Regions from separate parts of the Variovorax sp. S12S4 genome, predicted to be linked through region 2. Evidence: predicted binding sites of a transcription regulator. Region 2 holds the regulator's gene; the other holds the start of a gene.
What was found. Region 2 encodes LexA, which represses DNA repair genes until DNA is damaged. Its sites were predicted from a motif close to ACTGTATNNNNATACAGT; they were not measured.
Positions count from the first base shown of each region.

Region 1: imuA (translesion DNA synthesis-associated protein ImuA) is a predicted target of LexA. The motif match lies at 3,201-3,218, and genes of this name have one in related genera.

Region 1 covers NZ_JALPKR020000002.1:5,478,212-5,483,236, forward strand. The annotation lists gene M0765_RS26865 (error-prone DNA polymerase) at 1-1,046, opposite strand, end outside; gene M0765_RS26870 (Y-family DNA polymerase) at 1,039-2,406, opposite strand; gene imuA (translesion DNA synthesis-associated protein ImuA) at 2,375-3,187, opposite strand; gene M0765_RS26880 (ABC transporter substrate-binding protein) at 3,308-4,435, shown strand; partial or broken gene M0765_RS26885 (aldo/keto reductase) at 4,811-5,025, shown strand, end outside.
Region 2 covers NZ_JALPKR020000002.1:5,118,678-5,123,702, reverse strand. The annotation lists gene M0765_RS25135 (MFS transporter) at 1-461, opposite strand, end outside; gene M0765_RS25130 (D-2-hydroxyacid dehydrogenase family protein) at 522-1,529, opposite strand; gene M0765_RS25125 (hypothetical protein) at 1,622-1,996, opposite strand; gene lexA (transcriptional repressor LexA) at 2,137-2,811, opposite strand; gene M0765_RS25115 (asparaginase) at 2,885-3,868, shown strand; gene adk (adenylate kinase) at 3,932-4,588, opposite strand; gene kdsB (3-deoxy-manno-octulosonate cytidylyltransferase) at 4,723-5,025, opposite strand, start outside.

The DNA of each region.
Region 1 (5,025 bases), 360 kb from region 2:
ATGCCCTCGGGAAAGCGGACCGCCGCGCCCTCCCAGGTCTTGCGCACCAGCGTCTGCACGGGCGTCTCGTGGTTGCCCACGGTTTCGAGCGGGTACTTGTAGGTCTCGCGGATCACATTGGGATCGAACCGGCAGCGCTCGGCCACCACCAGCGTGTTCGATAGCATTTCGGAGAGATACAGCTCGGCCAGCCGCACCCGCTGCCGCAGATGCCGCTCGGCATTCGACTGCAGCGCAAAGCCGCATTCGGCCACGGTCTTGCCTTGGCGCACGGCGGTGAGCACGTCGTGCAGCGGCTTGGCCGCGCGCGCATGCATGTGCACGTCGCCGGCCGCCACGAGCGGAACGCCCACGTGCTCGCCCGCCTGCATCAGCGTGACAAACCACAGGTCGTCGTCGAGCTCGTTGAGCATCTCCACCGCCAGCCACAGGTTTTCTCCATAGAGCGCCTTGGCGGCCAGCAGGTCTTCATGCAGCGAGGCGACGTCCATGGCACCGCCCGGCGCCCTGTGCGGCACAAAAAGAACCTGGCAGTGCTGCAGCGATGCCACGTCGCTCTCGTCCCAGCTCACGCGGTATTCGCCCTTGGGCAGCTCGGTGTTGCGCGCGGCGGTGATGAACTCGCACAGGTTGCCCCAGCCCTCGGTGTCGTTGGCGATGACCACGAGCCTGAAGCGCTCGAAGCGGAACTCGCTGCCGAACAACAGCCGGAAATCGGGGTTGCGCGGAAGCGGCGGCTCGTCAGGATGGTCGCGCTCGTGTTCTTCCAATTTGGCCGGCAGATCGCGCAAGCAGACGTGCGCGCGCACGATGCCGGCCACCGAGCATTCGTCGGTAATGGCCAGCGCCGTGTAGCCGAGTTGGTAGGCGCGCTCGACCATTTCTTCAGGCGTCGAGGCGCCGCGCTGAAAGCTGAAGTTGGTCAGGCAGTGCAGCTCGGCGTAGTCGGGCAGCGTGGGCGGTGGCTTCTTGCGCAAGGGCAACGGCAGCGCATGCACCTTGGCGGAGTTGCGTCCGCGCAGCTGCTTTTCGCTCAGGTCAGGCATAGAACCCCTGCAGGTACCAGCGCACTTCGCCCTGGGAAAAGCGTGCGGAGAGCCGCTCGCGAAAGATCCACACCAGTCCGGCTTCGGGGCTTTCCGCCACGTAGTAGTCGCGCATGGCCGGCTGGCCGCCGTCTTCCTTGCCGCCCCACCAGCCGGCTTCGACGCGCTGCGGCCCGATCAGTTTGCTGAGGGGGCCGCGGTAGCACGGGCGCTCGCCGTCCATCTCGAGCAGCAGCGGCTCGGGCAAGAGCCACGGCGGGTAGAGCGCATCGGGCTGCAAAGCCGCGGCCTTCGCCTTTGCAGTTTCCCGGGCTTCCTTGCGGGTGCCCGGCAGCGCAGTGTCTTTCTGCAGCGCGGGCCGCCAGGCCTGCTTGCGCTCGGGCCGGTGGTCGGCCTGGGCCACGGGCACCACCACCTGCTGCGCCCCGAGCCGCACGCTGAGCCGCTCGACCATTTCGTGCAGCTTGTCGCCCTTGCGGTTGTCTTCGGGCAGAAAGCTGGTGCTGGCGCCGGCCCACGGATCGGTTTCGAGTGTGCGGAGGCGCAGCCAGCTTGCGGGCGCCGCAAGCGTGGTGAGGGCGAGTTTTTCGGAGAGCAGGCGCCGCAGGTGCGCCATGTCCTGCGTGGGCTCGGCCGTGCGCACGGTGACCTGCTGGTGCGGCGGCAGGTTCACGCCGTTGAAGCGCTTGAGGTCGAGCGTCCATTGCAGCTCGAGCGCGCGCGCGCCGCGCTGGCGGGCACGCAGCCAGAACTGCAGCGCCGTAAGCAGCCGGTTGGCCGACCACATCAACTCGGGTGCGGTTTCGGCCAGCGCGGGCAGCTCGAGCTTCTGCTCGAACACGTCGGGCAGCGTGAGCCAGCTGTGGCTTTCGGGGCGCAGGCCCCAAGCCACGTCGAGCGCCTCGCGCAGCGCCGCGCCAAAGCGCCGCGTGAGGCCGCCGCGCGGCAAGGCCGCCACGTCGCCCCAGGTGCGGCAGCCCAGGCGCGCCAGCAGATCGAGGTGTTCGCGCGCGGCGCTCAGCGTGTCCAGCGGCAGGCCGGCGGGAATGTCCTTGGGCCGGCTCTCTTCGCGCTCGAACAGCCGCAGCCGGGCCAGCGCGATGAGGCTGGTGGCGCCCTGCGCGCCGCGCATCACGGCGTCGGGCGCGGGGTTCTCGTGGGCCAGCTGGCGCATCAGCGACGAGCGCCCACCCCACAGGCGCTCGCAGGCCGAAACCTCGAGCATCAGCGCCTCGTCTTGCCAGGCGACGTGCGGCGTGTATTGCAGCGCCCACCAGCCCAGCGCCTCGGGCGTGGGCAGGGGCTGCGCTTCGTCAGGCGAATCGGATTCAAGCGACCACCGCAATGCGATCCAGTGCACTGGGGCCTCCCTTCCATGCGTCGATGCGCACCACCGTGGCCGCGGTCGATGTTGTCTCTTCACCGGCCGCCGCCGTGCCCTGCTGCTGCAGCCGCAGCTTGCGGCGCAACCGGGCGGCCGCCAGCAATGCGGCCATGCGCTCGTTGCGCGCGGGCAGCATCACCGGCGCGGCCAAGGGCGGCCCCCGGCGCTTGAGAATGCGCAGTTCGATCTGCGAGCTGTCGGCCTCGCAGCTTTCCACCTGAAGCCGAAGCCGCGCCGGCGACGCACCCTGCGCGGCCGATTCGGGCCGGCACACGAAGAGCAGCACGTCATGCTGGGCGGCGGCCAGTTGCAGCCGCCGCAGCTCGCCCACCCGGGCCTGCGGCAGCCAGGCCAGCACGGCCGACACATCCGCACAGCGCAGCGCCTGTTCGCAGGCCCACAGGCGCGAAGCCGGCGCGTCGCTCCGGACCCACATCAGCGCTTCCACCGGCAAGCCCTGCGCCGCCAGAGACGGCCCGCAGGGTTCATAGGGCGCGCCGATCAGCACCACCGGCCCGCCGCGCGCCTGGACGGCCTGCGCCAAAGCGGGCAGCAGCAGTCGCCAGACATGGGCCTCGGGCGCGGTTTGCAGCAACTCCGTCATGGCGCCTACAGGCCAGCCGCCACCCGGCAGCTCGGCGTCGAGCGCGGCGTGGCCGGTGGCGACGACCTGCGCGTCGGCCAGGCCGAGCTCGTCGGCATGCCAGACGCCACGGCCTGCGGCGGCGGAAAAGGAGTTGAGGAAAGGAAGGCCCATGATGCAATCGTTAACTGTATTTTTATACAGTATTCCATGGGCCGCAACCGGGGCAGGACAAATAGCGATTTACCCAAAGCGCCTTGCCTCTTAAGATGGCCGAACAAACAATTTGTGACCATGCAATACAAAAAGATTCATTTGCTGGCTTCGGCCTTTGCCGCTCTCCTCCTTGCGGTACAGCCTGCGGCGCAGGCCCAAACCAAGCCGCTCCTGATCGGCCAGACCTATGTGCAGACGGGCCCGCTGGCAACGCTGTCGACCGAGCCGCTGGTCGGCATTCGCGCGCTGTTCACCGCAGTGAATGCGAACGGCGGCGTGAACGGCCGGCCCATCGAGCTGCGCCAGCTCGACGATGCGTACGACCCCGCCAAGGGCGCCGAGAACGTGAAGACTTTCGTGAAGGACGGCGCCGTGGGCATCCTGATGCCGATCGGCACGTCGTCGGCGGTGGGCGCCTTGAAAGCAGCCAACGAACTCAAGATTCCGGTCGTAGGCTCGTACACGGGTGCGGCGCCGGTGGTGAAACCGTCCGAATACGGCTTTCCGGTGCGCATCAGCTTCGACGAGGAATACAGCCGCATCGTGAACCACCTGTTCACCATCGGCCTCTCGCGCATCGCCTTCGCGCACAACGACAACCCGGGCGCGCGCTCGGCGATGGAGAGCACGCAAAAATTCATTGCCGAGCGCGGCGAAAAAATGGTCGGCAGCGTGTCGATCAAAAATGACGGCTCGGACGCAGCCGAACGCGCGGCGGAGCTGGTCAAGCTCAAGCCCAAGGCCGTGGTGCTGTCGGCCACGAACGACGTGGCGGCCAAGTTCATCACGGCCTACCGCGCGGCGGGCGGCGAAACGGCTTTCTATTCGTTCTCTTTCCTGAACGGCCAGAAGCTGTTCCAGGACATCAAGAAGGACGCAGCCGGCGTGGTCATTTCGCAGGTCGTGCCGTACCCATGGAACACGGCAATGCCGATGATTGCCGAGTACCAGGCGGCCATGAAGAAAATCGGCGCGACGGAGTTCAGCTACGCCAGCCTCGAGGGCTATGTGGCGGCCAAGGTCATGGTCGAAGGCCTGAAGCGGGCGGGCACCAGCCCTACGCCCGATTCACTGCAGAAGGGGCTCGAGTCGTTCAAGACGCTGGACATCGGCGGGATTGCTGTGTCTTACCGGCCCGGCGAGCACCGGGGGCTGACCTTCTCTGAGCTTTCGATGCTCAAGGCTGACGGGCGCTATTTGCGTTGAGTGCTTTCTGCGGGGCGGGGTAAGTTCTTTTTCAGGGCGAGTGCAAAGGCCACCGGGTACTCCCCTCCGCGAATGTCCCCCGGCCTGCGGCCTCCTCCTTTATTTCGCTGCGCGGAGCACCCGATGCCCTGTGCACCGGGACACGCTGCTGGTGCACCGCTGATCAACGACCGCTCTGAATCACGCACACGTCGATGGGGTGCCTTGCGCAGCGAAATAAAGGAGGAGGGGCGCAGCCCCGGGGGACATTCGCGGAGCAAGGTACCCCGTCGGCGGGTGCGCCGCCCTGAACAACGCCCCCAACGAACACTCAGTCAAAGCCCCTGGCGCAGAATTTGATTCGTGACACCCCTCACGAACCAACCCCACCTCCCCATTACCCGCGCCCGGCTGCTCAGGCTAGGCGCCGCACTCTGCGCCGGTGCCGCGCTCCCCTCCTTCGCACAGCAACAAGGCAGGCCTGCGATGACCATGAACACCCGCCCTATTCCTTCCACCCAGGAGGCCCTGCCGGTTGTCGGCTGCGGCACCTGGATCGGGTTCGACCAGCGCCCCGGTACCGATGAATACAAGCGCCTGCCGGGTGTGCT
Region 2 (5,025 bases):
AGCGCGCCGAGCGGCAGGCCCAGCACCGAGGCCATCGACCAGCCGAGAAAGACGAAGGTCACGGCCCGCCCGCGCTGTTCGGGCGGCACCAGCATGCCCGCGCAGGCCGCGGCCTGCGGCGTGAAGATGGCCGGAGCTACCACGGTGAGCATGCGCACCGGCAGCAGGGCGCCAAAGCTCGGCATCAACGCCGCAACGATGTGCCCGGCGGCATACCAGACAAGGGTGAGGGCAAGCAGCTGGCGCCGGTCCCAGCCCGCGACCACGGCCGCCAGCAATGGTGCGCCGAGGCACATCACCACCGCGGCAACCGTGATCAGCTGGCCCGCGGTAGCGACGGTAACCGCCAGCGACGTGCTGATTTCATTGAGCGTGCCGGGCACCACCATCACGCCCGTGCCGATCACGAAATTGCCGGCCAGCAGCGCCCAGAGCGCGCCCCGGGGCGCAGGCCGGTTCACTGAAGGACCTTCGCCTTCGGCTGCGGTACTCGCCTTGGGGCGGCCCGGCGGCTCATGAAATCACCGGCGAACCTGCAGCGCGCCCGGATTCACGATGTTGGTGGGGTTGCCCTTGATGAAGCTCACCACGTTGTCGAATGCCTGCCCGAAATAGCTCTCGTAGCTGTCTTGCTCCACGTAGCCGATATGCGGTGTGCAGATGCAGTTTTCGAGGCGCAGGAGCGCGTGCCCCTGCAGCGGCGGCTCGCTCTCGAACACGTCGACCGCCGCCAGCCCCGGACGGCCGCGGTTGAGCGCCGCCAGCAGGGCATCGGGTTCGACCAGTTCCGCGCGCGAGGTGTTGACGAAAAGCGCCGTCGGCTTCATGCGCGAAAGGTCTTCGAGCGTGACCAGGCCCATGGTTTCTTCGTTCAGCCGCAGGTGCACCGACAGCACATCGGCCGCGGCAAAGAACTCGTGCCGGTTCTGCGCCACCTGGAAGCCGTCGGACCGGGCCTTGGCGCAGCTTGCCTCGCGGCCCCAGATGACGACCTGCATGCCGAAGGCTTGGCCGTAGCGCGCCACCAGCTGGCCGATGCGGCCGTAGCCCCAGATGCAGAGGGTTTTGCCCTTGAGCACCGAGCCCAGACCGAAGTTGGGCGGCATCGAAGCCGACTTGAGCCCCGATTGCTGCCACGCGCCGTGCTTGAGGTTGCTGATGTACTGCGGCAAGCGCCGCATGGCCGCCATGATCAGCGCCCAGGTGAGTTCGGCGGGCGCTTGGGGAGAGCCGGTGCCCTCGGCCACAGCCACACCCCGTTCGGTACACGCTGTGACGTCGATATGGTTGCCCACGCGCCCCGTCTGCGAAATGAGCTTGAGCTTGGGCAGCTTTTCGATCAGTTGGCGCGAGATATGGGTGCGCTCGCGGATCAGCACGATCACGTCGGCGTCCTTCAGGCGAATTGACAGTTGACCAATGCCCTTGACCGTGTTGGTGTAGACCTTGGCCGCGTACGCGTCCAGCTTGGTGGCGCAGCGCAGCTTGCGCACGGCGTCCTGGTAATCGTCGAGGATCACAATGTTCATGGCGTGCCATTGTGCCTCGCAGCATTGGCATGACGCGCGTGTGAACGTTTGGATACCCGCCCCGGGCAATGGTCACCGGGGGTTGCATGGCCTCAATGCAGGCGTGTGGAGGCGGGCGCGGTGCTCACGGCTTCCATGGCCTCGAGTGCCGCCAGGCGGTCGAGTTCGGCGCAAACGTCGGCCATGCGACCGGAAATCACCATGCGGTTGGTGCTGCGCTTTTCGCCTTGCAGGCCGTCCACCACGCGAATGACGCGCAGGGGCCGTGCGGGTGCGGGGGACGCATCAGCCGAGGCGGCTGGACCATGGGTCCGGGCCGTGCAAGACGGCCGGACCGCGACGTAGCGCAAGCCTGCGGAAGCACTGCTGCTGTCGTGGCGGCGCGGGCGACGGGCCGGCAGCAGCCGGCTTGCGAGCGATTGCAGCGGCATCCACAAATCAACGATGGCGAGGAGGGCGATTCCCATGTGAACTCCAAAAAAGTCTGAGGTTGAACACAGGCAGGATTTCTTTGATCGGGCGCAACAGGGTGATGGCGACTTAGCGCCATACGCCCGCCACCTGTTGCGACCGGGTGGGGTGCTGCTTTCGCGGCAGGCCGCAGGGCCTACATCAGCATGGTGTTGCGAATGAGGCCGACCGCCAGGCCTTCGATTTCGAACGGCTCGCCGGGCTGGACCACGATGGTGGGGTAGTCGGGGTTTTCGGCGTGCAGCTCGATGACCTGCTTGTTGCGCTTGAGGCGCTTGACCGTGACTTCGTCGCCGAGGCGGGCCACCACGATCTGGCCGTTGCGGGCTTCCTTGGTGGCTTGCACCGCCAGCAGGTCGCCGTCCATGATGCCGGCGTCGCGCATGGACATGCCGCGCACCTTCAGCAGGTAGTCGGGCTGGCGCTGGAACAGCGTGTTCTCGACATAGTAGGTCTGGTCGACGTGTTCTTGCGCGAGGATGGGCGAACCCGCCGCCACACGGCCGATAAGAGGCAGTGCCAGCTGCGCCATGCCGGGCAGCGAAAGCGAGAACTGGTTGTTGCGCGACTCGTTGAGCGAACGCAGCGCATCGCCCTTGAGCCGGATGCCGCGGGAGGTGCCGCTGACGAGTTCGATGACACCCTTGCGGGCCAGCGCCTGCAGGTGCTCTTCGGCCGCGTTGGCCGACTTGAAGCCCAGCTCATTGGCGATTTCTGCCCGCGTGGGCGGAGCGCCGGTGCGTGCGATGGCGCTCTGGATCAAGTCCAGGATTTGCTGCTGGCGGGCGGTAAGCTTCACGGCGAACTGCATATGTTGTTCCTTGCGGCACTGGCTAGATATCCAGTACCTGTATTTTTAACCAGTTTTTAAAAGTTGGCAAGCCATGGTTAATTCGCTCTCGCCGAGCCTGCGGCGCATTGTGGTTCTGGGAACGGGCGGCACCATTGCGGGCCGTGCCGCCAGCGGTGGCGACAACATCGGCTACACCGCCGGGCAAGTGGGCGTGGCAGACCTGCTCGGCGGCATCGAGGCGCCCGAAGGCCTGGCGCTTGCGGCCGAGCAGGTGGCGCAGCTCGACAGCAAGGACATGGAACCCGACGTCTGGCTGCAGCTCGCCCGGCGTTGCGCTTTCTGGCTGGCCAAGGCCGATGTGGCCGGCGTGGTGATCACGCACGGCACCGACACGCTCGAGGAAACCGCCTTCTTTCTTCAGGCCGTGCTTGCGCCCGGCAAACCCGTGGTGCTGACCTGCGCCATGCGCCCGGCCAGTTCGCTTTCGCCCGATGGCCCGCAGAACGTGCGCGACGCCATCTCGGTGGCAGCCGCGCCGGCTGCGCGGGGCGTAACCGTGGTCTGCGCAGGCGCAATCCACAGTGCCTTCGATGTGCAGAAGGTGCACACCTATCGGCAGGATGCGTTCGCTTCGGGCGATGTCGGTCCGGTCGGCTATGTGGAGGAGGGGGTGGTACGGCGGGTGCGGGATTGGCCTGAGTCGCCGGCGCGCTCGAAGCTTCTCGAAGCCGGCGAAGCCGCGGCGATGCAATGGCCGAGGGTCGAAATCCTCACCAGCCACGCCGGTGCGACCGGCGCCATTGTCGACGTGCTGCTTCAGGAGCGGGCGATGGGCGTCGCCGAGCCGGTGCGCGGGCTGGTGCTCGCCGCGACTGGCAACGGCACGGTGCACCATGCGCTGGAGGCTGCCGCGCTTCGCGCGCAGGATGCGGGCGTCGCCGTGCTGCGCGCCACACGTTGCGCGAGCGGGCGCGTTCTTCCGAGGCCTGATGACAAGCTGCGTGATGCCGGCGCCCTGACGCCGGTCAAGGCACGGATCGCGTTGATGCTGGAACTGATCGGAACAGCCGCCTGAGGGGCCGCGGGCACAAGCGGGCAGGCGCGCAAGCTGCCAAGGCAGCCCGCCTGCTGCCGAACTTCAGTTGCTCAGTGCAGCCAGTGCGCGCTGGGTGATTTCTTCGACCGTGCCGACGCCCTTGATGGCGCGGTATTTCGGCGCCGAGGCCGGATCGGCCTTGGCCCAGGCCGAGTAGTAGTCGACCAGCGGACGCGTCTGCTGGCTGTACACCTCGAGCCGCTTGCGCACGGTTTCTTCCTCGTCGTCCTTGCGCTGGATCAGTTCTTCGCCCGTGATGTCGTCCTTGCCCTCGACCTTCGGCGGATTGAACTTCACGTGATAGATGCGGCCCGATGCGGGGTGCGAGCGGCGGCCGCTCATGCGTTCGATGATGTCGCTGAAGGGCACGTCGATTTCGAGCACGTAGTCGAGCTTGACGCCCGCTGCCTTCATCGCGTCCGCCTGCGGAATGGTGCGCGGGAAGCCGTCGAACAGGAAGCCGTCGGCGCAATCGGGTTGCGCGATGCGTTCCTTCACGAGGTTGATGATGAGGTCGTCGCTCACCAGGCCACCCGATTCCATGACCGCCTTGGCTTGCTGGCCGAGCGGTGTGCCGGCCTTGACGGCTGCGCGCAGCATGTCGCCGGTCGAAATTTGAGGAATGCCGTACTTCTGGCAGATGAAGGCCGCTTGCGTGCCTTTGCCCGCCCCGGGCGCGCCCAGCAAAATTAGTCTCATGGTGTCCTCGGACGGTTCTTAGATCTTGTGTCGCGCCAAGCGCCGGCCCGGGAGCCGTGCAAGGCGGAATTGCGTCGAGGATAGCATGCGTGAGCGTGAAGAATTTCCGTTACAGCCACCCTGTGGCGCACGCTTCAGGGTGTCGGCTTGGCTGCGAACAGTGCGCGCACGCGGGCCAGGTCTTCTGGAGTGTCGATGCCCGGTCCGGGTGCCGCGTGGGTGACATGCACAGCGATGCGATGCCCGTGCCAGAGCGCTCGCAGTTGCTCCAGCGCCTCGGTCGCCTCGACCGGAGCCGGCGGCAAGGAAGGGAATTGGCGCACGAAACCCGCGCGATACCCGTAGATGCCGATGTGGCGCAGCGGAGCCGGACTGGGCAGCGCCGTCGGCACGCGGTTGACGGCGCCGTCACGCCACCACGGAACGGGGGCGCGGCT